One region of the Streptomyces sp. NPDC093109 genome, then DNA from elsewhere that is predicted to be linked to it. Evidence: riboswitches for the same ligand, from Rfam matches in the RefSeq annotation. Region 1 holds a riboswitch; each other region holds the start of a gene.
The links. A riboswitch is a leader RNA that binds a small molecule or an ion and turns the genes downstream of it on or off. The one in region 1 is predicted to bind cyclic di-AMP.

Region 1 (9,345 bases):
GGCCGCCTGTTGGCTACGGTTCGGGGTCCGCTGGTCATGGTGGGGTTGTTGGGTGTGGGTCAGGGCGGTGCTGAGTGGGTGGTTCCGTGGCGCGGGTTGTCGGGAAGGGGGCCGCCCCTCCAGCTGTGAGTGTCGCGACTCCGGGACAGGTGTAAAGGGCGCTCCTGCGTCGCGTCGCTGCGCGATGACCTTCGGTCACCCTTGACACCTGCCCCGGAGCCGCAAGTGCGGCTTGTTGGGAGGGGCGGCCGGGTGGGAGGGGGTTGCCCGGGGGGCCGGCCGGGCTGTCGGTCGGTTCAGGGTCCGGCGGCCCGGTGGACCCTGCGGGGCTGCGCAGCAGTGCAATGGGGCGACTCGGCCCCGTCTCGGCGGCCGGCGGTCCGTTGTTTGCTGAGACTCATGCCCCGCTGGTAACTGTTGCGTTGTGGGCCCGGAAGGCGGGCGGCGGCTGCTGTCCGGCCGGGGTCCTCGGGCCGATCGGGTGGCCGGGGGGTCTTCGTGCGGTGTCCTGGAGCGGGGAGTGTGACGTTAGAGCCGCTTTGGGCACGTCAGACGGTCGCAGCGTCGCAGTTGTCGGGATCAAGCTCTCACACCCCCGCCGATCTGTCCTATATGGGGTGGTTTGGAAGGTGGTTGGAGGTCCCTCCGGACGTCACATGTGTCCTGAGGTGCGTTAGACGCCCTTCTGGAGGCAAAGACCGCCTCCTGGAGCCCACTTACCGCCACACACGTCCCACCAGCCCTTCCCTCCACTCCACGGTGATCAGCGGGGCATGTGTCGCAACCGGCAGTGGACCGTTGGCCGCTGAGCCGGTGTCGGGCCGCCCCTCTCCTCTGCTGCGTGGCCCCGCAGGGCTCACCGGCCCGCCGGCCCCTGAGCCGAGTGGCAGAACGGGCGGACCTCTTGGGCCCCCCTCCCACCCGGCCGCCCCTCCCGATAAGCCGCACTTGCGACTCCGGGGCAGGTGTCAAGGGTGAGCGAAGCGTAATCGGCGCAGCCGACGCGACGCCAGGAGCGCCCTTTACGCCTGTTCCGGAGTCGCGACACTCACAGCAGGAGGGGCGGCCCCCTTCCCGGCAACCCGCGCCACCGGCCCACCCCACCCTGCTTCGCTTCCGTCCCGCGTCAGTTGTCAGGCGGCGCCGGCCGCCGGAGCCCCGGGCGGCAGGTCCATCCACACCAGCCGTGCTGAGACTTCGGGCGCGTGAGCGAACCGTTGGACGGCTCGTTCCGGTGATCCCAGGCTCAGGCGCCTGCCGCCGTCCGTACTCACCACCTCGGCGCGGTCACCGAAGGCCATGCCCCACGCCGCGACCCAGCCGTCCACCCGGTCGCCGAGAACCTGCATCACGGCGAACAGGCGTGGGGCCTCGTCGGTGGCGAGCTGTTCCAGCTCTGCGGTGAACTCCTCCTCGTCGCAGAGCGGTTCGAGCGAGCGGGGGTCAACGGGGTCGACGGAGTCGACGGTTACCGGATCTTGGGTGCGGTCTGTGTCAACGGGCATGACTGTCCCTTCACTTGTTGTGCTTGCTTAACTTCCCTCCGTAGCCATTAGGCTGGCACGAGCTGACCGCATTTAAAAGTGGACTTACAGTTTTCACGCGTAAGAGTGGGGCTTCAGGTCCTCTCGTTGGCACGAGAACGACAGGAGGGTGTTCATGACGCAGACGCCGCAAGGTGGGTCCTCCGTAGTGCGCCGCTGGCAACTCGCCGCGACGCTTCGGGAGATGCGCGAGTCCGCCGAGCTGACCCAGGAGGGGGCGGCGGAAAGGCTCAGGCAGGGACAGGGGCGTTGGTCGCACGCGAAGCTCTCGCGGATTGAGAACCGGCAGCACCGGCTCAAGCCACGGGAGGTCGAACAGCTCCTCCACGTGTACGGGGTGACTGACGCCTCGACGCGTGACGTTCTGGTGCAGATGGCAGCGGATTCCCGGCAACGGGAGTGGTGGCTGCGGTTCGGTGGCGGCTTCCCCGTTGAAATGAGGCCGTTGCTCAGCCTGGAGAGTGGCCTGGTGGAGTTGCGCGACTTCCAGAACCAGCTCATCCACGGCTTGTTGCAGACGTCCGACTACGCACGCGCGGTGGCGAGCGGTATCAATCCCGGGCTGTTCACGCCGGAGGAGCTGGAGAAAGGGGCAGCCGTGCGGATGGTCCGGCAGCACCTGCTCCGGAAGGAGTCCCCGCCACGCTTGCACTTCATCCTGGATCAGACCGTGCTGGAGCGGCCCATCGGGCATTCATCGGTCATGCGCGACCAGCTCCGCAAGCTGCTCGATCTGACGCAGAGCCCGGGCATCACCATCCAGATCCTCCCCCGCGACGCGGGAGCGAGCCCTGGGCTGGAGGGGCCGTTCTCGATCCTGACGTTGCCGGAGCCGATCCCCGACATCGTCTACACCGAGGGCATCGCGGGTACTTTCTACCTTGAGAGCCGGGAACAGGTGCGCGAGTGCACGCTGCGGTTCGGGGTCCTCGCCGAACTGGCGCTTACCCGCGCCGAATCCGCCGACCTGATCGCCGAGACGATGAAGACTTATGAGTGAGCAGACAGGGAAGCGAAGGGTGGACCCCATGACAGAGCAGGACTCCCTGGCAAAGGCGGAGTGGCGCAAGAGCAGCTTCTCCGGCGGGAGCAACGGCGGGAATACCTCGTGCGTCGAAACCGCCGCCCTCCCCGACGGCACCATCGCCGTACGTAACAGCAAGCACCCCGAGGCCGGCGCCGTGTTCTTCACCCGCTCGGAGATGGCCGCCTGGCTCAAGGGCGTCAAGGCCGGGGAGTTCGACGACCTCGGGTCCGCGGGCCAGTGACCGGCCAGTGACGGGGGCGGGCCACGCGCTCGTCCCCCGGGCCACGCGCTCGTCCCCGGGCTGCGTCCCGGCCCGCGGCGGCGCACTCTGGCCGTATGGGTAGTGAGGCGCCGATCGTCGTGCACCGGCCGTCCGGGACGGGGGGTCGGCGGGTGACCGTTCGGGGGCGGATCATGGGGCTCGCGCACTCCGACGACCACCTGGTCGAGTTCCTCCGGCAGGCCGGCCTGCCGGATGCCTGGGAGCTGCTCGACGATCCGCTCTGGGTGGAGTGGCAGGGCGGGGCCCCGCACGCGTACGGGGGCGAGGGGGAGGGGGAGGCGGGCTGACGTGGTGGTGCGCTGAACGGGTGAGGCCGCGCCGGGGGAAAACCCTCCGCCGATTGTCAGTGGCTGCCCGTAACCTTGCTTCCATGTTCGTTTCCTCAACCACTTCTTCATCAGTTGCCCGCGATTCTTTACACCGTGCCCGTGTCCGTGCCGCCTGTCAGGCCGCGCAGGCCGCGCATGTCCCGCCTGTGCGGTCCGTACGGTCCGTGCGGACCGCCGCTGTGGTCAATGACGAGATCCGCGCCCTGTGGACGCGCTCCGGCGGCCGGCTGCGCCCCGCCGACCAGGAGCGTTACCAGCGGTTGCTGGTGGAGTGGGCCGCCGCGGTGCGGGCCGATGTGGTTGAGGCGGCCTGAGGTGGGAGTGGTCACGGGAGTGGTCATGAGGGCCCGCCGGATGCCGTAGAGTTGTCTTCAACGGCGCGGGGTGGAGCAGCTCGGTAGCTCGCTGGGCTCATAACCCAGAGGTCGCAGGTTCAAATCCTGTCCCCGCTACTGGATGGAAACGAAGGCCCGGATTCACTAAGAATCCGGGCCTTCGTCGTGTGCGCACGCACACGTACGCGCTCCCGAGCCGACAAATCATTCGATGATCAATATTCCATACCAGCCTATGACAAGTAACGTGAAGGGTACGGCTGTGCTTGTCCGGGACCCGGAAACCGTCCCGTAGCCCACTCGGCCGAGGGTGAGTCGCCCGCCCGCGCGGCAGCGGCCAGCCTGGGTGGAGCGAGGAGCCGTCCGCAGCCGCGAGCGGACCCGGGCGAGGAGACCATGGTGGTGGGGAAGCTGAGGAGGCTCGGACGACGCACCGGCGGCAGTGGGCGGCGCTCCACCGGCGGTACGGGGTTCTGGGCTGCCGAGGGCACCGGTTTCTGGGGCTCCGGCGATCCGGGCCACGACCACCCGCACACCGGCCGCGGCGGCATCCGCGGTGGCCGGACCCGGGCCGGTCACCGGATGGTGGCGCTGATGCCTGCGCTGGTGATTATTTTCGGCGTGATCCTCGACGTCACCACGCCGACGCAGGTGACGGCCGCACCGCTCCTCGCCGCCGCGCCGCTGGTCGCCGCGCCTTTCTACCCGATGGTCGGCACGTCCCTGGTCGCCTTGGTCGCGGTCGCCGCCGAGGTGGGGCTGCGTATCAGTTCCTCGACACTGATCACCCTGACGTCGCTGAGCGAGTTGCTGACCGTGCTGGTCGCCTCACTGCTCGCGATTTACATCACCGGCATCGTCAGACGCAGCGGTGAGCAGCTCGCCTCCGCCCGCGTCATCGCCGAGACCGCCCAGCGCGCCGTGCTGCCCAGACCCGCCGAGCGGATCGGGGGGCTGCGTATCGCCGCGCGGTACGAGGCCGCGCAGGAGGGGGCGTTCATCGGCGGGGACCTCTTCGCCGTGCAGGACACGCCGTTCGGGGTGCGGCTGGTCGTCGGGGACGTACGGGGGAAGGGGCTGGAGGCCGTCGAGGCGGTGGCCGTGCTCATCGGGGCGTTCCGGGAGGCCGCCGAGCAGGAGTCGTCGCTCGAAGGGGTCGCGCAGCGGCTGGAGCGGGCGCTGCTGCGGGAGGGGACGCGCCGGGCGGGGGTCGATGTCTTCGAGGGGTTCACCACCGCCGTACTGGCCGAGATCCCGCAGGGCGAGGACGTGGTGCGGCTGCTCAACCGGGGCCATCCCGAGCCGCTGATGATGTGCGGGGACGGTTCCGTGCTGATGCTGGCCCCGGGCGATCCCGCGCTGCCCCTGGGGATGAGCGAGCTGGGTGCGTGGCCGGACCGCGCCGAGCCGAACCCGTACCCCGACGGCGCGATGCTGCTCTTCTACACGGACGGGCTCACCGAGGCGCGCGACGGCCGGGGCGTCTTCTACCGGCCGCGCGAGCGGCTCGACGGGCGGACCTTCGAGGGGCCCGACGAGCTGCTCCAGGCGCTGATCGACGACGTACGGGTGCATACGGGCGGCGGCAGCCAGGACGACATGGCGCTGCTGGCGGTGAGCCGGCCGGTCCTGGGGGCCGCGCCCGGGTTCACGCCGGAATCCGCACCGGGGGCCGCGTCCGGATCGGAATCCGCGCGTCCCGGGGCCGAAGGACACGAGGGGTGATCGGGGCGTACCCCTCCGCATAACAGCTGACACACCGTCAGAAACACATAACCTCCCAATCTCCGGTCAACTCGCCCGGGTGCGCGCTCTTGTGTCCGGGTGTGTCCGTTGCGAACTCGTTAACGATCATCAGGAACGGCTTGGAATAAACCCCTGGTCTCTATTAACGTTCGATAACGCAGCGCGGTTGTCCCAGCCGTCGCCAGAGATGGCACCGCGCGCACGCGCCGAATCCCGCAAGGGAACCGGGGAACCACACATTGGGGTGAATCGGGAACTTTCGCTGCCTTGCGCGGACAGCGGAAACCCGTAGGAGACCTTCCTGCTCCGAACCCGTCAGCTAACCCGGTAGGCGAGAAGGAAGGAAAGGAGCGCGCCTCAGTGGCGTCCAACAAGCCTGCCTCCGAAGGTTCCGTAGCGACCGCCGCCCCCGCCGAGCCCTACCGGTTCGGCCGCGGCGAGGGCAACGAGCCGGAGCGCACCTGGGGGGAGTGGAATCCCACCGAGGAGACCGTCCGACCCCCCGTACGCGGCAGGCACCGGGTCACCAAGCAGCGCGGGCTCGCCCGCAGCTCCACGGTCCTCGGCGTGGGCGTCATCGCCGCCGTCGGCGCCGGTGGCATCGCCACCGCGCAGGACAAGCCGGCCGTCTCCATATCCCTGCCCGACGTCATCGCGGACAATCTCCCGGACGGCAAGTCCCTGCCGGGGATCGGCTCTTCGGGCACGGGCACGGCGGACAAGAAGAGCGAGGTCGCCGAGGCTCTCGCGCAGGCCCCCCTCTCCACCGCCGGACTCACGGTCGCGGACGCCGAGCAGGGCGCCACCGACGCGGGCGAGGCGCTCCGCGCACGGATCCTCCAGCAGGCCGAGCAGCAGCAGGCCGAGGCGGCTGCCGAGCAGCGCGCCGCCGCCGAGGCCGCCGCGGTCCAGCAGGCCGCCTCCGCGGCCAAGAAGCAGCAGACCCAGGCCGAGAAGGACGCGGCGGAGAAGAAGGCGGAGGCCGAGGCCGCCGCCAAGGCCAAGGCGGAGCAGGAGCGCATCGCCAAGCTGGCCGCCAGCTTCTCCCTCCCCACCTCCTCGTACACGATCACCTCCACCTTCGGCCAGGCCGGCTCGCTCTGGTCCTCCGGCCACCACACCGGCCTCGACTTCGCGGCGCCGACGGGCACGCCGGTCAAGGCCGTGCACAGCGGTACGGTCAAGTCGGCGGGCTGGTCGGGCTCGTACGGTTACCGCACCGTGCTGGAGCTGGATGACGGCACGGAGGTCTGGTACGCCCACCAGTCCTCGATGACCGTCAGCGTCGGCCAGAAGGTCGCCACCGGCGATGTCATCGGCCGCGTCGGCGCGACCGGCAACGTGACCGGCCCGCACCTCCACCTGGAGGTCCACACGGCGGGCGGCACCGGCATCGACCCGATGAGCTGGCTCCAGAGCCGGGGCATCAACCCCTGACGTTTCCCGTCCGGTCGGGACGGAGAGCCGGGGCCCGCGCGGTATGCGCGGGCCCCGGCTTTTCTGCGGCGGGCCGTTCACCCGACCGGCCCCGCCGGGCCGGTTCCGGGGAGTAGGAAGATCCCGTTCCGCGCAGAGATGCCGTATGACTGAACTGCGTACGCTCGGAACATCCGACCTCAAGGTCTTCCCCCTCAACCTCGGCGGCAACGTCTTCGGCTGGACCGCCGACGAGGCGGAGTCCTTCGCCGTCCTCGACGCCTACGCCGCCGCGGGCGGGAACTTCGTCGACACCGCCGACACGTACACCTCCTGGATCCCGGGGCACGTGGGCGGCGAGTCCGAGACCGTCATCGGCAAGTGGCTCGCCGCGCGCCGCAACCGGCCGGACGTGGTCATCGCCACGAAGGTCGGCGCGCACCCCCGGTACAAGGGGCTGGCCGCGGCCAATATCCGGGCCGCCGCCGAGGCGTCGCTGGTCCGGCTGGGGACGGACTACATCGACCTCTACTACACGCACTTCGACGACGAGACCGTCGGCGTCGAGGAGATCATCACCGCTCTCGACCGCCTGGTGAAGGAGGGGAAGGTACGCGCGATCGCCGCGTCCAACATCAGCGCGGAGCGGCTGAACGCCTCGCTCGCGTTCTCGGAGCGGGAGGGGCTCGCGCGGTACGTGGCGCTCCAGCCGCACTACAACCTGGTCTCGCGCGACACCTACGAGGGCGAGCTCCGGGACACCGTCGCCGCACACGGGCTCGCCGCTGTGCCGTACTTCGGGCTCGCCGCCGGTTTCCTCACCGGCAAGTACCGTCCCGGGACGACCGTCGACAGCGCGCGGGCCGGGAGCGCGGCGAAGTATCTGGAGAGCGACCGGGGCGTACGGGTCCTCGCCGCGCTCGACCGGGTCGCCGGGGCGCACGGCGTCGAACTCGCGACCGTCGCCCTGGCCTGGCTCGCGGCCCGGCCGACCGTGGTCGCGCCGATCGCCTCCGCCCGCTCGGTGGCGCAGCTCCCCGCGCTGCTCGCGGCGGCCGGGCTGAAGCTGACGGCGGCGGAGGTGGCGGAGCTGACGGCCGCGTCCGCCTGAGGCGGTGCCCAGCGAGGGCGTGGACCACCGCTTCTCAGTACTGCCGGTACGGGTTGTAGCCCTCGTAGTCCACGTACGGCGGCGGCGCCCACGCCCGGCCCGTGACGCGGGCCGCGTGGGTGAGCGCCGGGCCCGCTATCTCCCTGCGCTGCCACAGATGGTGCAGCAGCTCGCGCTCGCGCGCGACGAAGTCCGTGCCCACCGCGCCGCGTTGGGCACGGTGGCGCAGGAACGCCAGGGACGTCGCGAACGCCTCGTACTCGCCGACCGCGCGGGCCGCGTGGGGGCCGAAGACGCGGCCCGCGTACGTACGGGCCAGGCCGCGGGCGCGCATGGAGGAGAGCGCGAGGGGCGCGGCCGGGGTGAGCCAGCCGGCCGCCGCGTACGCGGGCAGCTCGGTGGATATCGTGCGCAGCTCGCGCTGTCTGCTCCAGATCGCCAGCCAGGTCAGCAGCGCGAACGCCGGGACCATGAACGCCGCGTACACCGCGTAGAACCCGAACGGTCCGAACAGCGACCCCGAGCCGTTCCACAGCGCGTGCATGCCCATCGCCAGCGCCAGGCCGAGCAGCGGGAAGGCGACCCGGCGGACCTTCTGGCGCCGGTCGGCCGTCGCCGCCAGCCCGAAGCCGATGCCCGTCAGCACGGTGAAGAGCGGATGCGCGAACGGCGACATCACGATCCGTACGAAGAAGGTCGCGGCGGTGATCGACGCGAAGCCCGAGTTGCCGACGTCCTGGTCCTCGCCGAAGGCGCTCCCGAGATACAGGATGTTCTCGGTGAAGGCGAAGCCGGTCGCGCTGAAGCCCGCGATCACCACCCCGTCGACCAGCCCGGTGAAGGACCGTCTGCGGAAGAGGAACAGCAGCAGGATCGCCGCCGCCTTGGCGCTCTCCTCGACGACGGGCGCGACCACCGTGGCCCCGACGGACTCGGCTCCCGCCGGATTCGCCGTGGCCGTCGCTATCCACTCCGTCGCGAAGGAGTTCGCGATGATCGCGACGAGCGCGGCGGCGAACGCGCCCCAGGCGAAGGCGAACAGCAGACTCCGCCACGGCCCCGGCTCCACCCGGTCCAGCCAGCGGAACGCCGACAGCAGCAGCGGTACGGGCAGGACGGCCAGGCCCAGCCCGACCAGGAACCCCTCCGTCCCCGTCTCGTCCCGTACCAGCGCGAGGATCAGCAGCGCGCAGAGCCCGAGCACCGCGATCACGGCCCCCGCCCGCACCCCCCGGTGGCGCAGGAGCGCCCGGCGCGGCCGGTAACGCCTGCGGGCAGGCTCCGGCACGGCGGTCCACAACTCGCCGAGCCGCTCCTGCTGCTCGAAGTCGGGGACCGCCGGACGCGGGTCGAGGCGCTGCGGCGACGGTTCTGACACCCCATGACCCTAACGAGCCGCACTGACAATGGGGGAGAGAGCCGTTCTCGTACTCAGCCGGACGTCCTGCGGAACAGCAGGTCGTGCACCGCGTGCCCCTTCTCCAGCCCCTGCCCCTCGAACCGTGTCAGCGGCCGGAACGCGGGCCGCGGCGCGTATCCGCCGCCCGGCGCCGT
Region 2 (9,345 bases), on a different contig from region 1:
GCGGGCTTCGGGCCCGGCGAGACCGTACGGCTCGACTCGCCGGGCGAGGACCCCGAGGTGGACCGGCTGCTGCGCGGTGCCGAGGATCCCGCCAGGGTCGAGGGCACCGCTCTCTGGTACGCGCGGTTCACGGCCGCCGCCCGGGGTCTCGGCGAGCGGGCCCGCGCCGCCGGGGCCGAGCTGCTCGACGACCCCGCCGAGCTGGCGGTGCTCTTCGACAAGCGGCTCTGCCACGGTGTCCTGGACGCGGCGGGGGTACGGGTCCCCGCGTCGCCCACCTCGGGCACCGGCGCGCCGGCCGTCTCCGGCTGGGACGACGTACGGACCCTGCTGGCCGCCGGCGGGCTGCGCCGGGCGTTCGTCAAACCGGCCCACGGCTCATCGGCCTCCGGGGTCCTCGCGCTGGAGACGGCGGGCCCCGGCCGGGTGCGGGCCACCACCTCCGTCGAGCGCGACGTGTCGGGCCGGCTCTTCAACTCGCTGCGAGTACGGACGTACACGACCGAGCGCGAGGTGGCTGCGATCGTGGACACCCTCGCGCCCGACGGACTGCATATCGAGCAGTGGGTGCCCAAGTCCGCCCAGGCGGGCCGGGCGGCCGATCTGCGGGTGGTGGTGGTCGCGGGCCGGGCCACCCACGCCGTCGTACGCACCAGCCGCTCCCCCCTGACCAATCTCCATCTCGGCGGGGCCCGCGGTGATCTCGACGCGGCCCGCGCCGCGATCGGGGCGGCCGGTGGCAGCTGGGCCGGGGCGCTGGACCTCTGCGAGCGCGCGGCGGCCTGTTTCCCTGACACCCACTGTGTGGGCGTCGATCTGCTGCCCGCCGGGGGCTGGCGGCGGTTCGCCATCTGCGAGGTCAACGCCTTCGGCGATCTGCTGCCCCGGCTCACCGGGCTGCCGGGCACGGCGGCCGAGGGGATGGACACGTACGCGGCGCAGCTCGCCGCGCTCCCCGGCCGGGCGGCCCGGACGCGGACACAGACTCGGACGCGGACGCAGACGCAGACTCGTACGCGACGACCGACGGAGGACCGCCGTGCCCGCACCTGACATGAACGAGGTCGTCGGGCGGGACGATCTGCTGCTCGTCACCCTCGACACCCTGCGCTTCGACGTCGCCGAGGAGCTGGCCGCCGCGGGCCGGATCCCGCATCTGGCCCGCCATCTGCCCGGTGGCCGCTGGGAGAAGCGGCACGCGCCGGGCAGCTTCACCTACGCCTCCCACCAGGCGGTCTTCGCGGGGTTCCTGCCCACGCCCGCGGCGCAGGGACCGCACCCGCGGCTGTTCGCCGCGCGCTTCGGCGGCAGCGAGTCCACGGCGGAGCGCACCTTCGTCTTCGACACCCCCGATCTGGTCTCCGGCCTCGCGGCGGCCGGGTACCGCACGGTGTGCGTCGGCGGGGTCGGCTTCTTCAACAAGCGGGGACCGCTCGGCTCCGTTCTGCCCGGGATGTTCCAGGAGAGCCACTGGGAGCCGGAGTTCGGGGTCACCTCACCCACCTCCTTCGCGTCCCAGACCGACCGCGCGGAGCAGGTGATCGCCGGGCTCGATCCCGAGCGGCGGCTCTTCCTCTTCGTCAACGTCTCCGCACTGCACCAGCCCAACTGGTTCCATCTGCCCGGCGCCACCCGGGAGGCCGGCGACTCGCGCGCCACGCACGCCGCCGCGCTCGAATACATCGACCGGCACATCGGCCGGCTCTTCGCTGCCGCGAGCAGCAGGCGCCGCTGCTTCGCGATCGTCTGCTCCGACCACGGCACCGCCTACGGCGACGACGGCTGGACCGGCCACCGGCTGGGCCACGAATCCGTCTGGACCGTGCCGTACGCCCACTTCTTCCTGGACCCCGGGACCACTCCATGAGCACAGCACCGGCGACCGCGCCCGCCGCGGTCCGTCCGTACGAGAGCTACGTCTACGCCTATCCGCACAAGACGGCCTACCGTCCGCTGCCGGACCGGCCCGCGCTGCGCGCGCTCTGGGCCGGGGAGCGCAAGGACGCCCTCTCGCTCTATCTGCACATCCCGTTCTGCGAGGTCCGCTGCGGTTTCTGCAATCTCTTCACCCGGATCGGCGCGCCCGGCGAGCTGACGACGCGCTATCTCGACGCCCTCGGCCGGCAGGCGACCGCCGTCCGCGAGGCGCTGGGGGACGAAGGACCCGTGCGGTTCGCCGCCGCGGCCTTCGGCGGCGGCACACCGACCTTCCTCACCGCCGGGGAGCTGGACCGGCTGTGCGACATCGCGGAGACCGGCGCGGGCGCCGATCTGCGGGCCGTGCCGCTCTCCGTCGAGACCTCCCCCGCCACGGCCACCGCCGACCGGCTCGCCGTCCTCGCCGGCCGCGGCGCCACCCGGCTGAGCATCGGCGTCCAGAGCTTCGTCGAGGAGGAGGCGCGGGCGGCCGTACGTCCGCAGCGGCGCGCCGATGTCGAGGCGGCGCTCGGCCGGATCCGCGACGCGGGCGTCCCCGTCCTCAACATCGACCTCATCTACGGCATCGACGGCCAGACCGCGGCGAGCTGGCGCCACTCGCTGGACGCCGCGCTGGCCTGGCGCCCCGAGGAGCTGTATCTCTACCCGCTGTACGTACGCCCGCTCACCGGCCTCGGCAGGCTCGGCGCGAACGGTGACGCCGCGTGGGACGACCAGCGGCTGCGGCTCTACCGGCAGGGCCGGGACCACCTCCTCGCCCAGGGGTACGAGCAGCGGTCCATGCGGCTGTTCCGGCGCCCCGACGCGCCCGCCGCGGGCGCGGACGACTACGCCTGCCAGACCGACGGCATGATCGGCCTGGGCTGCGGGGCCCGTTCGTACACCTCCACGCTCCACTACTCCTTCGACTACGCCGTCGACATGCGCGAGATACGGTCCATCATCGACGCGTACACCACGACGGAGGACTTCTCGCGCGCGGAGGTCGGCCGCCGGGTCGACGGGGAGGAGGCGCGCCGCCGCCATCTGCTCCAGTCGCTGCTCCAGGCGCCGGGGATGGAGGTGGCCGGCTACCGCGAGCGGTTCGGCCGGGGGCCCACGGAGGACTTCCCGGCCGAGCTGGCCCGGTTCGCGGCGCTGGGCTGGCTGGACGCGGCGGCGGGCCCCGGCCTGCTGCGGCTGTCCCCCGAGGGGCTGGCCCACTCGGACGCGCTGGGCCCGGCCCTCTTCTCCCCCGCCGTACGGGCCGCCATGGCCGCGTATCTGCCGAAGTGAGGCTCCTGTGGACCTGACGATCCTCTACCGCGGCCCGCTCGCCTCCTGCGACTACGACTGCCCGTACTGCCCGTTCGCGAAGCGGCGGGACAGCGGAGACCAGCTGCGCGCCGACCGGGCCGCGCTGGAGCGGTTCGCCGGCTGGGCCGCGCGTCCGGCGGACGACGGGCCGGCGGACGACCGGCTGTCGGTGCTGTTCACACCCTGGGGCGAGGGCCTGACGCGGTCCTGGTACCGGCGGACGCTGGTCGGTCTCTCACACCTGCCGCACATCCGCCGGGTGGCGATCCAGACGAATCTGAGCTGCCGCACCGGCTGGCTGGCGGACGCGGACCCGGCGAAGCTCGCGCTGTGGTGCACGTACCACCCCGGGCAGACGCCGTACGACCGCTTTCTGGCGAAGGCCCACGAGCTGACGGCGCTCGGCATCCGGTTCAGCGTGGGCGTCGTCGGTCTCGACGACCATCTGGAGCAGGCCCGCCGGCTCCGCGCCGAGCTGCCCGCGCACGTCTATCTCTGGGTCAACGCGGCGGACGGGCACCGCTACACGGACGAGGAGGCCGCGCGCTGGACGGATCTTGACCCGCTCTTCCCCTACAGCCGCGATCCGCACCGTTCGGCCGGGCTGCCCTGCCGCACGGGCGAGTCGGTGATCTCGGTGGACGGCGAGGGCACCGTACGGCGCTGCCACTTCGTCCCGGCCGAGCTGGGCAATCTGTACGACGGCTCCTACCGGCGGGCCCTCGCGCCGCGGGCCTGCCCGCTCGCGGTCTGCGACTGCCACATCGGCTATGTCCATCTGGAGACGCTGCCGCTGTACGACGTCTTCGCGGGCGGTGTCCTGGAGCGGATACCGGCCGGGCCTCTCCCGGCGCGGGTCCCGGCGGGCGGGTAGCGCCGGGACCCGGTGCTCACGGGAGCGGCAGGAGATCGGGCCGCTTCGCCTCGACGTGGTCGCCCGAGGACTCACCGCGCAGCCTGCGCCCGATCCAGGGGACCAGGTACTCACGTGCCCAGTGGATGTCGTCGCGCCGTTCCTCCAGGGTGCCGCGCGGCGGCAGCGGCGGCCACGGCTGGTCCGGGTCCGCGGGCACCTCGAAGCCGAGCACCTGAGCGGCGCGCAGCGCGACCCTGGTGTGTCCCTCGGGCGACAGATGGAGCCGGTCGCCGTCCCAGGCCCGCCTGTCCTGGACGGTCTTGAGGGACCACAGGTCGAGTACGGGACAGCCGTAGCGGTCCGCGATGGCCCGCGTATGGGCGTTGAACGTGGCGATCTTGCCGCGCAGATGGCGCAGTACGGGGACGCCACGGGTGTCGAAGCCGGTGGTCAGCAGGACGGTGCCGACGGATCCTGTCAGGTCGGCGACGGCCCGCTCGAAGCGCTCGGCGACATCGTCGGGGTCGCTGCCGGGCCGGAGGATGTCGTTCCCGCCCGCGCAGAAGGTCACCAGGTCCGGGGCGAGTTCCCGCGCCCGGGGTATCTGCTCCTCCGCGACCTGGTCCAGGAGCCGGCCGCGTACGGCGAGATTGGCGTAGCGGAAGTCCCCGTGCGCGGTGTCGGCCGTCGCGCCGGAGTCCGGGAGCTGGTCGGCGAGCAGGACCGCCAACCGGTCCGCCCATCCGACGAACTGCCCGTCGGGGCCCGGATCTCCCACGCCCTCCGTGAAGCTGTCGCCGATCGCCGCGTACGACCCGAATCCGCTGTTTCCTGTTGTTCTCGAATCGTCTGCCACAGCGGTCCATCTTCCACCCGGCGTTGTGACCTACGCGACCGTAAGGAGGGGTTGACCGTGGGTGAGAAATACCATCCGTCAAGTTTCGCCCAACCGGGAATAGCCGGAGAACGGTGGTCGCCCGGCACCGGAGTGCCGGGCGACCACCGCGCGTCCGCCGCGGTCCGGAGCGGGTTCAGACCGTGACGCCCTGCGAGCGGAGGTAGGCCACCGGGTCGATGTCCGAGCCGTAGTCGGGGCCTGTGCGGATCTCGAAGTGCAGGTGGGGGCCCGTGACATTGCCGGTGGCGCCGGAGACGCCTATCTGCTGCCCCACGTCCACGCTCTGGCCGTTGGAGACGGACAGCGCCGACAGGTGGGCGTACTGGGAGTACTTGCCGTCGCTGTGCCGGATGACGACCTGGTTGCCGTACGAGCCGCCCCAGCCGGCCGAGACGACGGTGCCCGCGCCGACCGCCTTGACGGTGGAGCCCGCGGAGGCGAGGAAGTCCACACCGGTGTGGTAGCCACTGGACCAGCTGCCGCCCGACGCGCGGTACGACGTGCCGATCGGCGCGTCGACGGGCTTGAGGAAGCCCGAACCGGTGGTCTGCGTAGCCGTGTTGGGCGCCGCGCTGCCGGAGGCGGTGGACGACCCCGCGTCCGACGAGGCGGACTTGGACGACGCGGACTTCGACGACGCGGTGCCGGAGGCCTTCGCCGGAGCCTCGGCCCGGGGCGCGGACGCGGCCGGCGCGGAGGAGGTACGGGACGGGGCGGCCGACGTACGGGACGGCGCGGCCGACGCCGCCTTCGTGCCGAGCGTCAGCTTCAGCCCGGGGTGGATCAGACCGGGGTCGGCGCCGATCGCCCGGCGGTTGTCCTCGTACAGCTTCTGCCAGCCGCCCTGGACCCGCTGCTCGACCGCGATCTTCGAGAGATAGTCGCCGGAGACCACGGAGTAGGTGCGGGCCGCCGTCCTGGTGCCGATCCGGGTGGCGGCGGTCCCCTGCGGAGCGGCCGACACCGAAGCCGAAGCCGACGCCGATGCCGCCGACGTGGTACGCACCGTGTCGGCCGCGGCGGGAGCCGCCTGAGGAGCGACGGCGGGCGCGGCCTGCCCGGCGGCGTGCGCGCCGGTGGCGGCGATGAGCGGCAGCGCGATGGCGGCGCCGCCCGTGCCTGCGGCGATGAAGCGGCGCGAGAGCGGATTGTTCTTCGGTCGGCGGTGCTTACCCTTCGCGGGCATGTGCGTTCCTCTCCGGCGCCGTACGAGGTGAGCTGTCGGGTTCGGGCTGGAGCTGCCCGGCCGCGCGTGGTGCGCGGCTTCACCCCGAGCCGGTCCGGAACACCCGGATCGGCGTACTGCCTGGGTCCCCCGCTCCTGCCACACGTGAAGGGTTCGGGTGTGGGTCTCCGGGCAGTGGCAGGATTCGGCGTTCCACCCGGATTGAGGGTGAACGTAGGCGAGTCGGACGTCCGGTACAAGCAGTTGTTTTCAGCCGCAGGAGGTGACTGGAATATCGCCACGCACCACCCGTCACCCTGCGTCGATGACCGATCTTCGATTCCCCCATGGGGTTGGCTTTACCTTCGGCGACGCCGCCACGGAACGTCACCGCTATGATTCCGCTCACGGCCCGCACCCCATCTCCCCCATTAACAGGGCACTTTGGCTGCAATCCCCCATTACGGACAGATCCCCCGCGGCCACCTCCTCGGCTCCGAACCCATGTCGTATCGTCAGGAGACGACCTCGTCGGCGAGCCGCGCCGACGGCAGACACGGAGGAGCCGCCGTGACGCAGCAGCTGCCGCAAGTCCCGTCGACAGAGCCCGAACTGTCCGGTGTGCGCAACTTCCGTGACGTGGGCGGCCTGCCGACCACGGACGGCCGGCGCGTACGCGGCGGCACACTCTTCCGCAGCGGCCACCTCGCCCACGCCACCGACGCCGACGCGGCCTTCCTCACCGGCCTCGGGTTGCACACGGTCTTCGACTTCCGCAACTCCGCCGACATGAAACTGGACGGCGAGGACGTGGCACTGCCCGGCGTCCGGCAGGTGAACATCCCGCTCTCCGACCCGGCCGACGGCGCCGAGTTCTGGCGGATGGTGCGGGACGGCGATCTCGGTCAGCTGCGCTCGCTCCTCTCGGACGACAGGGGGGCGGCCCGGATGATCGGCTCGTACCGGACGATCATCACGGAGCGCACCACCGAGCACAGCCGGGTGCTGCACGCACTCGCCGAGGACAGCGTCCCGGCGCTGATGCACTGCGCGGCGGGCAAGGACCGCGCTGGGCTCTCCGTCGCGGTCGCCCTGCTCGCGGTCGGGGTCGAGCCCGACGCGATCGAGGCCGACTACCTCAAGTCGAACGATCCGCACCGCCGCTACCGGGTCCGCCGCGGCGACGGCTCGGCGGCCGAGGAGTCCGCCGAGGTGATGGAGCTGCTCAGCCCGCTCTTCGACGCGCGCCCCGCCTACCTGGCGGCGGCCTTCGAGAGCATCACGAACACCTGGGGCACCACCGACCGCTATCTCTCCGAGGGGCTCGGACTCGCCCCCGAGACCCGCGACCGGCTGCGCGACCGGCTCCTCGACGACGGCAACGGCTGACGCCGCACGGTTATCCCTTGCCGCCCATCTCGAAGAGCAGGTAGAGGAACGCGGCGAAGAGATGGCCCGCCACCAGATAGGCGAAGAGCCGGATGACCAGCCCCCGGGGGAACTTCTTCTCCTCGTCCATGATCCGTTCCGGCCGGGCCGCGGGTCCGGCCGCGGGTCCGGCCGCGACGGCGGGGGCCCCGGGATCGGCGGCGGGTACGGGCTTCTCTGTCTCCGGCATGGCGGCGGGCCTCTCTCGGCGGGTCAGCGGCGGTGGGTTCCGCCGCCGAGGCACAGCTCGGCGGCGGAACTCTGCAGCAGGGTGTGGACGAAGAGCAGCTCGGTCCCCCCGGGACCGGCCGCGGCGATCCGGTGCGGGGTGAGCGAATCGAAGTGCGCGCTGTCCCCGGCGGCGAGCACATGCGCGGTGTCGCCGAGGTAGAGCCGCAGCCGCCCGTCGAGGACATAGAGCCACTCCTCCCCCGGGTGGACGCGGACGAGGTCCCCCTGCGCCCCGTACGGCACCTGGAGGCGGAGCGGCTGCATCGCCCGGCCGGGGCTGCCGGCCTGGTGGTACGTCCAGCCGTCGGCCTCCGCGGGCGCAGGCCGGCCGGCCCGGATGATGGGGTCGCGCTCCGGCGGCACCTCCCCGAGCAGTTCGGAGACGGTCGTACCGTAGATACGGGCCAGGCCGAGCAGCATGGGCAGCGACGGCTGCCTGCGCCCCGTCTCCAGCCGGGAGAGATGCGCGGGGGACAGCCCCGCCCGGCGGGCCGCGGCCTCCAGGGTGAGGTGCCGGCCGCGGCGCAGCTCGCGCAGCCGGGGCGCGACATCGGGGAGCTGTTCGGGCAGTTCGCCGGCCGCCTCTCCGGCGGGAGGTGTGCTCATGCCTCCCATTGCGCCAGCATCTTTCCTCAGAGGCAAATTTCTTGCCCCTGAGGCAAAAACCCTACCGGTGGGCGACGGCCTGTTTCACCAGGGTCCGCCCGAAGTCCCACATGAGTCCACCGCCGCTGTGGGCGTCGTCCATGACGGCGGTGAAGGCCGTCACAAAGCGGTCGACCTCCGCCTCACCGATGGTCAGCGGCGGAATCAGCTTGATCACTTCCAGCCGGTCGCCCGAGACCTGGGTGAGGATGCGGTGCTTCTGGAGCAGCGGTACGACCACCATCTGCGCGAAGAGCCCCTTGCGGGCGGCCTGGAGCATCGTCCAGCGCCCGCGCAGCTTCACCGACCGCGGCCGGCCGAACTCGATGCCGATCATCAGGCCCCGGCCGCGCACCTCGGACAGCAGCTCGTACCGGTCGACGAGCGCCGCCAGCCGGGTCCTGAGCAGATCGCCGGTGGCCCGCGCGTTGGCGACGATCTCCTCGTCCGCCATCACCGAGAGGACGGCCAGGCCGGCCGCCATGGCCTGGGCGTTCGAGCCGAAGCTCGCCGAGTGGACCAGGACACGGTCCATCGAGGAGTAGACCTTCTTGAAGATCCAGTCCTTGCCGAGGGTCGCGCCTACGGGTACGTAGCCGCCGGAGAGCGCCTTGGCCACACAGACCAGGTCCGGTTCGACGCCGTCCTCGTGCTGGTACGCGTAGAAGTCGCCGGTCCTGCCGAGGCCGGTCTGCACCTCGTCGGCGATGAGCAGCGCTCCGTGGCGGTGCAGCAGCTCCTGCGCGGCGCGCAGGAAGCCGGGCGGGGCCGCGTGGACGCCCTTGCCCTGGATCGGCTCGACCACGAATCCGGCCACGTCTCCGCGGCGCAGCTCCCGTTCCAGCGCGTCGAGATCACCGAGCGGGACGGCGGTGTCGGGCAGCAGGG
Region 3 (9,345 bases), on a different contig from region 1:
CACCGGGGAGAACCACACCCCCGGCCGGCGCGCCACCTCCAGCTACGACAACAACCTCTCCTCCTGGACGATGAGCGGCGAGTACGGGCTGAAGAAGGACCGCGACCGCCGGTTCTTCGCCGGGCAGTTCCTCTGGACCGGCATCGACTACATCGGCGAACCCACCCCGTACAACGTGTTCCCGGTGAAGGCGTCGTTCTTCGGCGCGATGGACACGGCCGGCCTCCCCAAGGACATGTACCACCTCTTCCGGAGCCAGTGGAGCGACCGGCCCATGGTCCATCTGCTGCCCATGGACTGGACCGGCCACCGGCGCGGCGAGACCGTCGAGGTCTGGGCCTACGCCAACACGGAGTCGGTGGAACTGTTCCTCAACGGCGTGTCCCTGGGCGTGCGGAGCTTCGACACCAAGAAGACCACCGACGGCCGGGCCTATCTGGAGACGACCGAGGCCACCGGCGACGACCGTACGGTCACCTCGGGCCCCTACCCCGGCAGTTACACCAGCCCCAACGGCAGCGCGGGCAAGCTGCACCTCAGCTGGCGTGTCCCCTTCGCGCCCGGCGTGCTGAAGGCCGTCGCCCGGCGCGACGGCCGTACGGTGGCCACGGACGTGCTGCGCACCGCCGGACGGCCCTACACCGTACGTCTCACCCCGGACCGCACCCGCCTCGACGCGGACGGCCGCGCCCTCTGCTTCGTCACCGCCGAAGTCATCGACGACCACGGCGTGGTGGTGCCCGACGCCGGCCACCTCCTCACCTTCACGGTCACCGGCGGCTCCCTGGCCGGTCTCGACAACGGGCGCCAGGAGAGCGCCGAGCGCTACCAGGCCGCCACCAGGACCGCCTTCCACGGCAAGGCCCTCGCCATCGTCCGCGCCGGCACGGAAGCCGGCCCGGTCACGCTCACCGTCCGCGCGGACGGGCTGCGCACCGCCACGGCGACCGTGCGCGCCACGGCCGCCCGCGACGCGTCGACGACCCCGCCCCGTACCTTCGCGCCCGAGCCGGGACCCGACGCGCCCAGCGGCCCGGTGGCCGACGCGAGCTACTCCGGGGCGACCGACACCCTGCCCGCCGCCCTGCTCGACGGCTCCCCCGACACCGCCTGGTCCAACGCCTTCACCAAGGCGGCCACCGCCCTGCTGCCCGCCTTCAGCGGCGCCCGCCCCGCCGACTGGATATCCGTGGCCTGGCCCGGCGCCCGTACCTTCGACTCGGTCGAGGTCACCTTCACCCTCGGCGCACGGCACACCCTGCCCGCCTCGATCACCGTCTCCTACTGGGACGGGGACCGGTACGCCGCCGTACGGCACCAGAGCGTCACCTGGGCCACCGCCTCCGGCGATCCGACGGTCATCACCTTCGACCGGGTCACCGGCTCCCGGATCCGGCTGGAGATGACCAGTGCGCACCCGGGCGAGGCGAACGGCGCGCAGCGGGTGACGCTGCTCCACGTACCGGACGTGCTCCCGGACGGCGGTGGTGCGGCCGATTAGCGGCTACGTAGCGGCTGCTCAGCCGGCTACGAGCAGCGCCAGGAGGTCACGTAGAGCCGCTCCTGGTCGTCCTCCATGAGGCCCCGGACGCACTCCCCGGGCTCGGTGTCGAGCGCGCCGGTCAGCTCGGCACGCCCCTGCCGGGTCGTCCGCGTACCGAACCACCCGGGGAACGCGGTGATCCGGTCGTCCTTGCGCTGGTATCCGAGGCGTACGGAGACCCCGGGGCGGCCCGGGCGCTGGACGTAACGGGTGGTGAAGGTGCCCGCGCCGCCGATCGGCCCCTCGACGCAGAGCCGCCCGCCGGAGAGCTCGCCGCAGCCCTCGGGCGTGACGCCGACGGGAGCCAGCACGAAGAGCGACCCCACGACGAGACCGGTGGCACGAAGGGCGGTGGCGCGTCGCACGGTTCGCACGGTTCTCATGGAGCTCACGGAGTTCATGGCTCTCACGGGCGGCACCTCTCTCCGGCTCCCCCTGCCGCTCATGGTGGCGCGCGGCAGGGGGCGGGGCACTCCGACGGGCCCGTGAGTGGTCCGTACGGGCCAAGCGGGAGCGGCTGCGCACCCGGCCGGCGTTACGCGGGCCGGGCGGCGCCCGCGAACGGCATCTGGTCGATCGGCGCGAGCTTGACCGCCGAGCCGGGGCGCGGGGCGTGGATCATCTGCCCGCCCCCGACATAGATCCCCACATGGCTGACGCCGGAGAAGAAGAACACCAGGTCACCAGGGGCGAGCCGGTCGCGGCTCACGCGCTGCCCCGCGTTGATCTGGGTGTAAGTGGTCCGGGGCAGGGAGACCCCTGCCGCGCGCCACGCCGCCTGGGTCAGCCCCGAGCAGTCGAACGATCCCGGCCCGGTCGAGCCCCAGACGTACGGCTTGCCGATCGCGCCGTACGCGAAGGCGACCGCCGCCGCGGCCCGGGCGTTCGGCGCCGGCGCGCTCCCGGCCGGCCGCTCCGGCGTACCGCCGCCGTCGGCGCCCTGCCGCTGTCCGTCGTAGTCGGCGCGCTGCGCGGCGGAGAGCCGGTCCAGCAGCCGCTGGGCGGCGCCGATCTTCTTCTGGACGGTGGCCTTGTGCCGGGCCAGTTCCGCCCTGCGCGCCCCGAGATCCTTGATCCGCTCGTCGGCCCGCGCGCGCAGCCCGGCGAGCTGCCCGAGCTCTCCGCGGATCCCGGTGATCATGGCCGCCTGCCGGGTGCCCGCCAGTTCGGCCAGCGACGCTCCTTCGAGGTACGTCTCGGGCTTCGAGCTGAGACCGAGCTGTACGGCGGGGTCGAGGCCGCCGGAGCGGTACTGCGCGGCGGCGACGGAACCGAGCGCGTCGCGCGAGGTGTTGAGCCGCTCCGTCCGGCGGGCGGCCTCGTCCCGCAGGCGGGCCAGTGAGGTACGGGCCTCGTCCGCCTTCACCTTCACGCCGTTGTACCGCTCCGTGGCGGTCTCCGCCTGCTGGTACAGCCGGTCCACCTCGGCCTTCACCTGCGCGGCCGTGGGCCGGGGCGTGGCGTGCGCGGGAGCGCCCGCGGCGGTCGCGGTGGCGGCCCCCGCGAGCGCGAGCGTGGCCGCCGTACGGACGGTGCGGGCGGTACGGGTCGCACCGTTCGCACCGCCCTGGCCGGAGAGCGGGCGCCTTCTGGGTTTGCGGTGCGCTGCCACGGGGGCGTCCTCGTCCTTCTGTCCATGTCCACATGGCTGTCCATGCGGGTGGGCGGTACGGATTCGGGCCGCCTGGAGAAGGACGCTAAAGGGAAAGGTCACGGTCCGGCATCGGCGGAGCGATATTGGCCGGAGGTGGTGATTCCGTAGCGGTTTGCGATCGGAATGCTTCCGGGGATGGCGCCGACCTGATCACCACGCTCCGGACCCGACCGGCGTGGATATCGCCGCCGGTCGGGTCCGTGCGTGGACCGCCGGTCAGGCCGGGCGGACGCTGCCGAAGATCGGCAGGTAGTAGATCGACTCCTCGCGGACGTTCGCGCCCGGCTTGGGCGCGTGGATCATCATGCCGTCACCGATGTAGATGCCCGCGTGGCTGACGTCGTCGTAGAAGAAGACGAGATCACCGGGGAGGAGATCGTCCGTCGCGACGCGGGTGCCGGTGTTGACCTGATCCCAGGTGGTGCGCGGCAGCTCGACGCCGGCCACCTTCCAGGCGGCCTGGGTCAGGCCCGAGCTGTCGTACGAACTGGGGCCCGAGGCGCCCCACACGTACGGCTTGCCGATCTGGGCGCGGGCGAAGGCGAGGACCTTCGCCGCCTTGGTGGCGTAGCTGTTGCCGGGCGCGGCGGCCGTACCCGTACCCGTACCCGTCGTGCCCGCGGTGGCGACCACGTCCGCGTCCGCGCCGGCGCCGGCGCCCGGGTCCGTGCTCGTGCCCGCGGCCGTGACCCGGCCCGTGACCGCGCCCGCGGCGGCGATCGCGTCCGGCCGGCCCTGCTGCTCCTGACGCTCCTGACGCTCCTGGCGCTCCCACTCGGCGGCCTCCGCGGCGGCGCGCGCCTCGGCTGCCGCCTGGGCCTGGGCACGGGCCTGGACCTGGGCCTCGATCTGCGCCTGGGCCTGCGCCTGAGCCTGTGCCTGGGCCTGTGTCTCCGCCCGGCGGCGGGCTTCTTCCTCTTCCTGTTCGCGCTCCTGCTTCAGGCGCTCCAGCGCGGCCAGCCGCGCCTGCTCACCCGATGTCGCCTTCGACAGCAGGGCACGCGCGTCGGCCAGCTTCTTCTGGACGGTTTCCTTGTTGTTCCGCAGGGACGACTGCGGGTCGGACTGTGCGTCGTCCTGCGGGTCCTGCGGGTTGTCCTGCGGGTCGGCCGATTCCTCCGGGCCGGCCACGGATTGAGCGGGCTGCGCGGGCGGCGCGGGCTGCGCGGGCGGCGCGGGCGGTACGTTCGGTACGGCCGGTATGACCGGAGCGACCCGCGGCACCGGCGGCTGGGTCGGCCGCGGCGGCGCGCTCTGCTGGGGACGCCCGGCGGTCCGGTCCGCGGTCCGGTCCGTGAACATCAGCGTGCCGGCCGGGGCGGGGCCGCCGTCCCGGAACTGCGCGGGGGACTGGGGACTGAGCGTACGGCGGGCCTCGTTCAGCTTGTCGGCGCCCTTGACGACGTTGTCGCGCACCCGGTCGACGGTGCGCTTCTCCTTCGTCGTACTGGGCTTCGGCTTGCTGAACTGCTGGGTGGCGCCGCCGGCTTGGCGGTACAGGTCGTTGACCTTCTTCTGTACCTCTTCGACCGAGGGGTTCGGCTCGGCGGGCGCGGCGCCCGCGCTCTGCGTCGACAGCAGCGTGACCGAGGCGATGGCGGCCGTAGTGACCCCGACGGCGGGGGAGTTGGTGCCTACGCCGCTACGGTTGCGCGACTTGCGATGCGACGCCAAGGTCGGCATCTCCTTCCGTGGACCGCCTACCGGGTTAGCTGTCGGGTTCGGGCGGAACGGAAGGCTGCCCTACGGGCCTGGTGTACGGCGGACGTACGGCCCGATTCACCCCGGTGATGCAGAGTGGGTCCCCGGTTCCGGACCTCCTTGGGAGGAGGCCGAATTCGGCGTGGGCCGCCCGCTTGGCGTGGATCGCCAGGGGGTTACGGGCTGCCTGATCGAGCACGCTAGCCAAGTTGTGCTGCTGATGTGAAGGTGGATGGTCGATATGCCCGGAACATTTTCGTGACCATTTGCTGGAGTGAGGTGCGAGCGGCGTCAATGGAGGGTATAGCGTCACGCTTGGTAGTTACCCGGTCGCGTGGCGGCGAATGTGACGAGGGGCGCGGACCGAATGCGGAGACGGGCGCGGACCGAATCGGAAGACGGGCGCGGACTGTCAGTGTGGCCGCCTAGACTCGGAAAGCGATGAGCAGCCTCTTTGACGACAGTTTCCTGGCGGATCTCCAGCCCTCCGGCGACGCGCACCCGCCGCCGCCCGAGGAGGAGGACGAGCACGCCCCCGAGCAGGTGCCCGACGACCTGTTCGGCGGCGTGTTCGACGCGCCGCCGCCGCGCGACCCGTACCACCGCGGCGGCAGTCCGCGCTCGGTCGTGGACCCCGCCGCGCTGCTGGAGGGGCTGAACGACGAGCAGCGCGCCGCCGTCGTGCACACCGGCACGCCGCTGCTCATCGTGGCCGGCGCCGGATCCGGCAAGACGCGGGTCCTCACGCACCGGATCGCGCATCTGCTGGGCAGCCGCGGTGTCCACCCCGGCCAGATACTGGCGATCACCTTCACCAACAAGGCCGCGGGCGAGATGAAGGAGCGGGTCGGCGACCTCGTCGGCGCGCGCGCCAACGCCATGTGGGTGCTGACGTTCCACAGCGCCTGTGTGCGGATCCTGCGCCGGGAATCGAAGCGGCTCGGCTTCACCTCGTCGTTCTCGATCTACGACGCGGCCGACTCCAAGCGGCTGATGGCGCTGGTCTGCCGTGATCTCGATCTCGACCCCAAGCGCTATCCGCCCAAGGCGTTCAGCGCCAAGATCTCGAACCTGAAGAACGAGCTGATCGACGAGGAGACCTTCGCCGGCCAGGCCGCTGACGGCTTCGAGAAGACGCTCGCCGAGGCGTACCGGATGTACCAGGGCCGGCTGCGCGAGGCCAACGCCCTGGACTTCGACGACATCATCATGACCACCGTCCATCTGCTCCAGGCGTTCCCCGACGTCGCCGAGCACTACCGGCTCCGCTTCCGCCACGTCCTGGTGGACGAGTACCAGGACACCAACCACGCGCAGTACACACTCGTACGCGAGCTGGTGGGCCCCTCGGGCGAGGGGCACGACCCGGCCGAGCTGTGCGTCGTCGGCGACGCCGACCAGTCGATCTACGCGTTCCGGGGCGCCACGATCCGCAACATCCTCCAGTTCGAGGAGGACTACCCGGACGCGACGACGATCCTGCTGGAGCAGAACTACCGCTCCACACAGACGATCCTCAGCGCCGCCAACGCGGTCATCGAGCGCAACGAGAGCCGCCGCCCGAAGAACCTGTGGACGAACGCGGGCGCCGGCGCGCAGATCACCGGGTACGTCGCCGACACGGAGCACGACGAGGCGCAGTTCGTCGCGGAGGAGATCGACCGGCTGACGGACGCGGGCGACGCCAAGGCGGGCGACGTCGCCGTCTTCTACCGGACGAACGCGCAGTCGCGTGTCTTCGAGGAGATCTTCATCCGGGTCGGCCTGCCGTACAAGGTCGTCGGCGGGGTGCGCTTCTACGAGCGCAAGGAAGTCCGCGATGTGCTGGCCTACCTGCGGGTTCTGGCCAATCCGGAGGACAACGTACCGCTGCGCAGGATCCTCAATGTGCCCAAGCGCGGCATCGGGGACCGGGCGGAGGCGATGATCGACGCGCTCGCCCTCCGGGAGAAGATCACGTTCCCGCAGGCGCTGCGGCGGGTGGACGAGGCGTACGGGATGGCGGCGCGCTCCGCCAACGCCGTCAAGCGCTTCAACACGCTGATGGAGGACCTGCGCACGATCGTCGAGTCGGGCGCCGGGCCCGCGACGGTCCTGGAGGCCGTGCTCGAACGGACCGGGTATCTGGCCGAGCTGCAGGCGTCGACCGACCCGCAGGACGAGACCCGGATCGAGAACCTTCAGGAACTGGCCGCCGTGGCGCTCGAATTCGAGCAGGAACGCGGCCAGGCGGCGGGCGGCGAGGGCGAGGGCGAAGGGGAGACGGCCGACACGGACGACACCCCCGCTGTCGCGGCCACTCCGACCCTCGCCGAGTTCCTGGAGAAGGTCGCGCTCGTCGCGGACTCCGACCAGATCCCCGACGAGGACGAGGACGGCTCCGGGGTCATCACGCTGATGACGCTGCACACGGCCAAGGGGCTTGAGTTCCCCGTGGTGTTCCTGACCGGCATGGAGGACGGCGTCTTCCCGCACATGCGTTCCCTCGGCCAGACGAAGGAGCTGGAGGAGGAGCGGCGCCTCGCATACGTCGGCATCACGCGCGCGCGGGAACGGCTCTATCTGACGCGGTCGTCGATGCGCAGCGCCTGGGGGCAGCCCTCGTACAACCCGCCGTCGCGGTTCCTGGAGGAGATCCCGGGACAGCATCTGGAGTGGAAGCGCACCGGCGCGCAGATCCCGGCGGGTCCGACGCAGGGCATCGCGTCCTCGCTGTCGTCCTCGGCCGCCGCGCGGTCGCGGACCGGCGGCCCCTCGGGGTTCGCCACCCGGCGTACGGCGGACAAGCCGGTGATCTCGCTGGCCACCGGGGACCGGGTCACCCACGACCAGTTCGGCCTCGGCACGGTCATGGCGGTGACGGGTACGGGCGCGGACGCGCAGGTGACGGTCGACTTCGGGGACGCCAAGCCCAAGCGGCTGCTGCTGCGTTACGCACCGGTCGAGAAGCTCTAGCGGTAAGTCTCCAGCGGCAAGTGGAGGGCGGTACGCCGATCGGGGCCCCCTGAGGGAGGCCCCGATTCGGTCGTTCGGTTCATGTCGTTCGCGTCGCTCAGGACGGGTCGATGCCGTGGCTGCGCAGCCACTGGAGCGGGTCGACCGCGGAGCCCGCGCCCGGCCGTACCTCGAAGTGCAGATGCGGTCCGGTGGAGTTGCCGGAGCTGCCCGAGTAGGCGATCACGTCACCGGCCTTGACCGAGCCCGAGCGGAGCTTGGTGGTGCTGAGGTGGCAGTACCAGGTCTCGGTGCCGTCGGGGGAGGTGACGATGGCCATGTTGCCGTAGGCGCTGTTGTACTGCGTCCGTACGGTGCCGTCCGTCGCGGCCATCACGGGCGTCCCGTACGACACCGGGAAGTCGATGCCGGTGTGTACGGACATCCAGTTGACGCCGGCCTGTCCGTAGTACGCGCTGAGGCCGTGCTGCGAGACGGGGAGCACGAACTTGGGGCGCTCGGCCTCCTTGCGTGCTTCCTCAGCGATCCGCTTCTTCCGGTCAGCTTCCTGCCGGGCCTGGAGGTCGATGCGCTCCTGCGTACGGCTGGCCCGGTCGCCGAAGTCGCGGGCTCCCGCGCTGGCGGTGGTGATCTGGGTGTCGAGCTGTTTGTTGGCGGCGACGGTGGTGGCGGGTTTCTCGGTGGCGGCGTCGGCCGCCGACGCGGTGGTCGCCTTGTCGTCCTTGACGTCCTCGCCGCCGCCGAGTCCGCTGACGGAGGCCGCCGCGATTCCGGCGACGCCCATCACACAGGCGGAGGGAACGGCGATGGTGAGGAGTGCGGAGCGCTTGGCGGGGGTACGGCGGCGGCCTCGGCCACCGCTTCCGCCGGCCCGGCTCACCGTGCGGGGGGTGACGCTGATGGTGGGGACGGCCATGGTCGCCGCCATGTGCAGCGACTCGGCCTCGGGGGCGTTCTCGGGGGCGAGGTCCGGGTCGGCGGCAGGGCCGGGATGGTCGGTCTGCTCGTCCTGGTCGCCCGGCGTGCCCGTGGCGGCGGCGTGCTCGACGCCGTCCTCGGTGCCGTACACCTGTTCAGGCTCCGGGCCCGGGACGCCGTAGTCGGCGTCGGGGCCGTACTGCGAGGCCGGTTCCGTCTCGTACGGGGTGTCGTACGCGGGGGCCGTCCATACGGCGGTGGCCTCGTAGTCGAGGGGCGCGCTCACGGACTGGAACTGCTCGGCGTCGAACTGGGCCGTCTCGAACTGGGCCGGGAGGTCGTACCCGAACTGGGTGTTCTCGGCGCTGTCGACCGTCACGTTCTGGAACTGGCCGCTGTCGAACTGCGTGTTCTCGAACTGCGTGTTCTCGAACTGGCCGTTCTCGAAGTGCGTGCTGTCGAACGGCGCGCTGTCGAACTGGCCGGTTCCGCCGGACTCGTTCGGCTGAGCCGCCGGTGTCCAGCTGTCCGCGTTCCACTGCCCGGAGGAGTCGGCGGTGGCGGTTGCGGTGGC

Region 2: it holds a riboswitch for cyclic di-AMP, as region 1 does, so the genes downstream of both, AB0389_RS34535 (LysM peptidoglycan-binding domain-containing M23 family metallopeptidase) here and AB0389_RS08290 (M23 family metallopeptidase) in region 1, are expected to answer to the same signal.
Region 3: it holds a riboswitch for cyclic di-AMP, as region 1 does, so the genes downstream of both, AB0389_RS16905 (C40 family peptidase) here and AB0389_RS08290 (M23 family metallopeptidase) in region 1, are expected to answer to the same signal.

The regions. Positions count from the first base shown of each region.
Region 1 is NZ_JBFBEZ010000006.1:15,757-25,101, reverse strand. Features, by position in the region: gene AB0389_RS08325 (hypothetical protein) at 1,134-1,505, opposite strand; gene AB0389_RS08320 (helix-turn-helix transcriptional regulator) at 1,660-2,544, shown strand; gene AB0389_RS08315 (DUF397 domain-containing protein) at 2,573-2,812, shown strand; gene AB0389_RS08310 (hypothetical protein) at 2,908-3,141, shown strand; gene AB0389_RS08305 (hypothetical protein) at 3,348-3,497, shown strand; tRNA gene AB0389_RS08300 (tRNA-Met) at 3,562-3,635, shown strand; gene AB0389_RS08295 (PP2C family protein-serine/threonine phosphatase) at 4,101-5,243, shown strand; cyclic di-AMP (ydaO/yuaA leader) riboswitch at 5,459-5,613, shown strand; gene AB0389_RS08290 (M23 family metallopeptidase) at 5,625-6,701, shown strand; gene AB0389_RS08285 (aldo/keto reductase) at 6,847-7,791, shown strand; gene AB0389_RS08280 (PrsW family intramembrane metalloprotease) at 7,826-9,169, opposite strand; gene trmB (tRNA (guanosine(46)-N7)-methyltransferase TrmB) at 9,223-9,345, opposite strand, start outside.
Region 2 is NZ_JBFBEZ010000059.1:9,580-18,924, forward strand. Features, by position in the region: gene AB0389_RS34510 (STM4014 family protein) at 1-1,053, shown strand, start outside; gene AB0389_RS34515 (STM4013/SEN3800 family hydrolase) at 1,055-1,867, shown strand; gene AB0389_RS34520 (STM4012 family radical SAM protein) at 1,864-3,213, shown strand; gene AB0389_RS34525 (STM4011 family radical SAM protein) at 3,221-4,108, shown strand; gene AB0389_RS34530 (SGNH/GDSL hydrolase family protein) at 4,125-4,946, opposite strand; gene AB0389_RS34535 (LysM peptidoglycan-binding domain-containing M23 family metallopeptidase) at 5,122-6,174, opposite strand; cyclic di-AMP (ydaO/yuaA leader) riboswitch at 6,178-6,342, opposite strand; gene AB0389_RS34540 (tyrosine-protein phosphatase) at 6,724-7,542, shown strand; gene AB0389_RS34545 (DUF6126 family protein) at 7,553-7,672, opposite strand; gene AB0389_RS34550 (XRE family transcriptional regulator) at 7,795-8,418, opposite strand; gene AB0389_RS34555 (aspartate aminotransferase family protein) at 8,480-9,345, opposite strand, start outside.
Region 3 is NZ_JBFBEZ010000015.1:112,435-121,779, forward strand. Features, by position in the region: gene AB0389_RS16890 (glycoside hydrolase family 2 TIM barrel-domain containing protein) at 1-1,501, shown strand, start outside; gene AB0389_RS16895 (hypothetical protein) at 1,528-1,908, opposite strand; gene AB0389_RS16900 (NlpC/P60 family protein) at 2,079-3,155, opposite strand; gene AB0389_RS16905 (C40 family peptidase) at 3,414-4,880, opposite strand; cyclic di-AMP (ydaO/yuaA leader) riboswitch at 4,879-5,051, opposite strand; gene pcrA (DNA helicase PcrA) at 5,340-7,853, shown strand; gene AB0389_RS16915 (peptidoglycan DD-metalloendopeptidase family protein) at 7,951-9,345, opposite strand, start outside.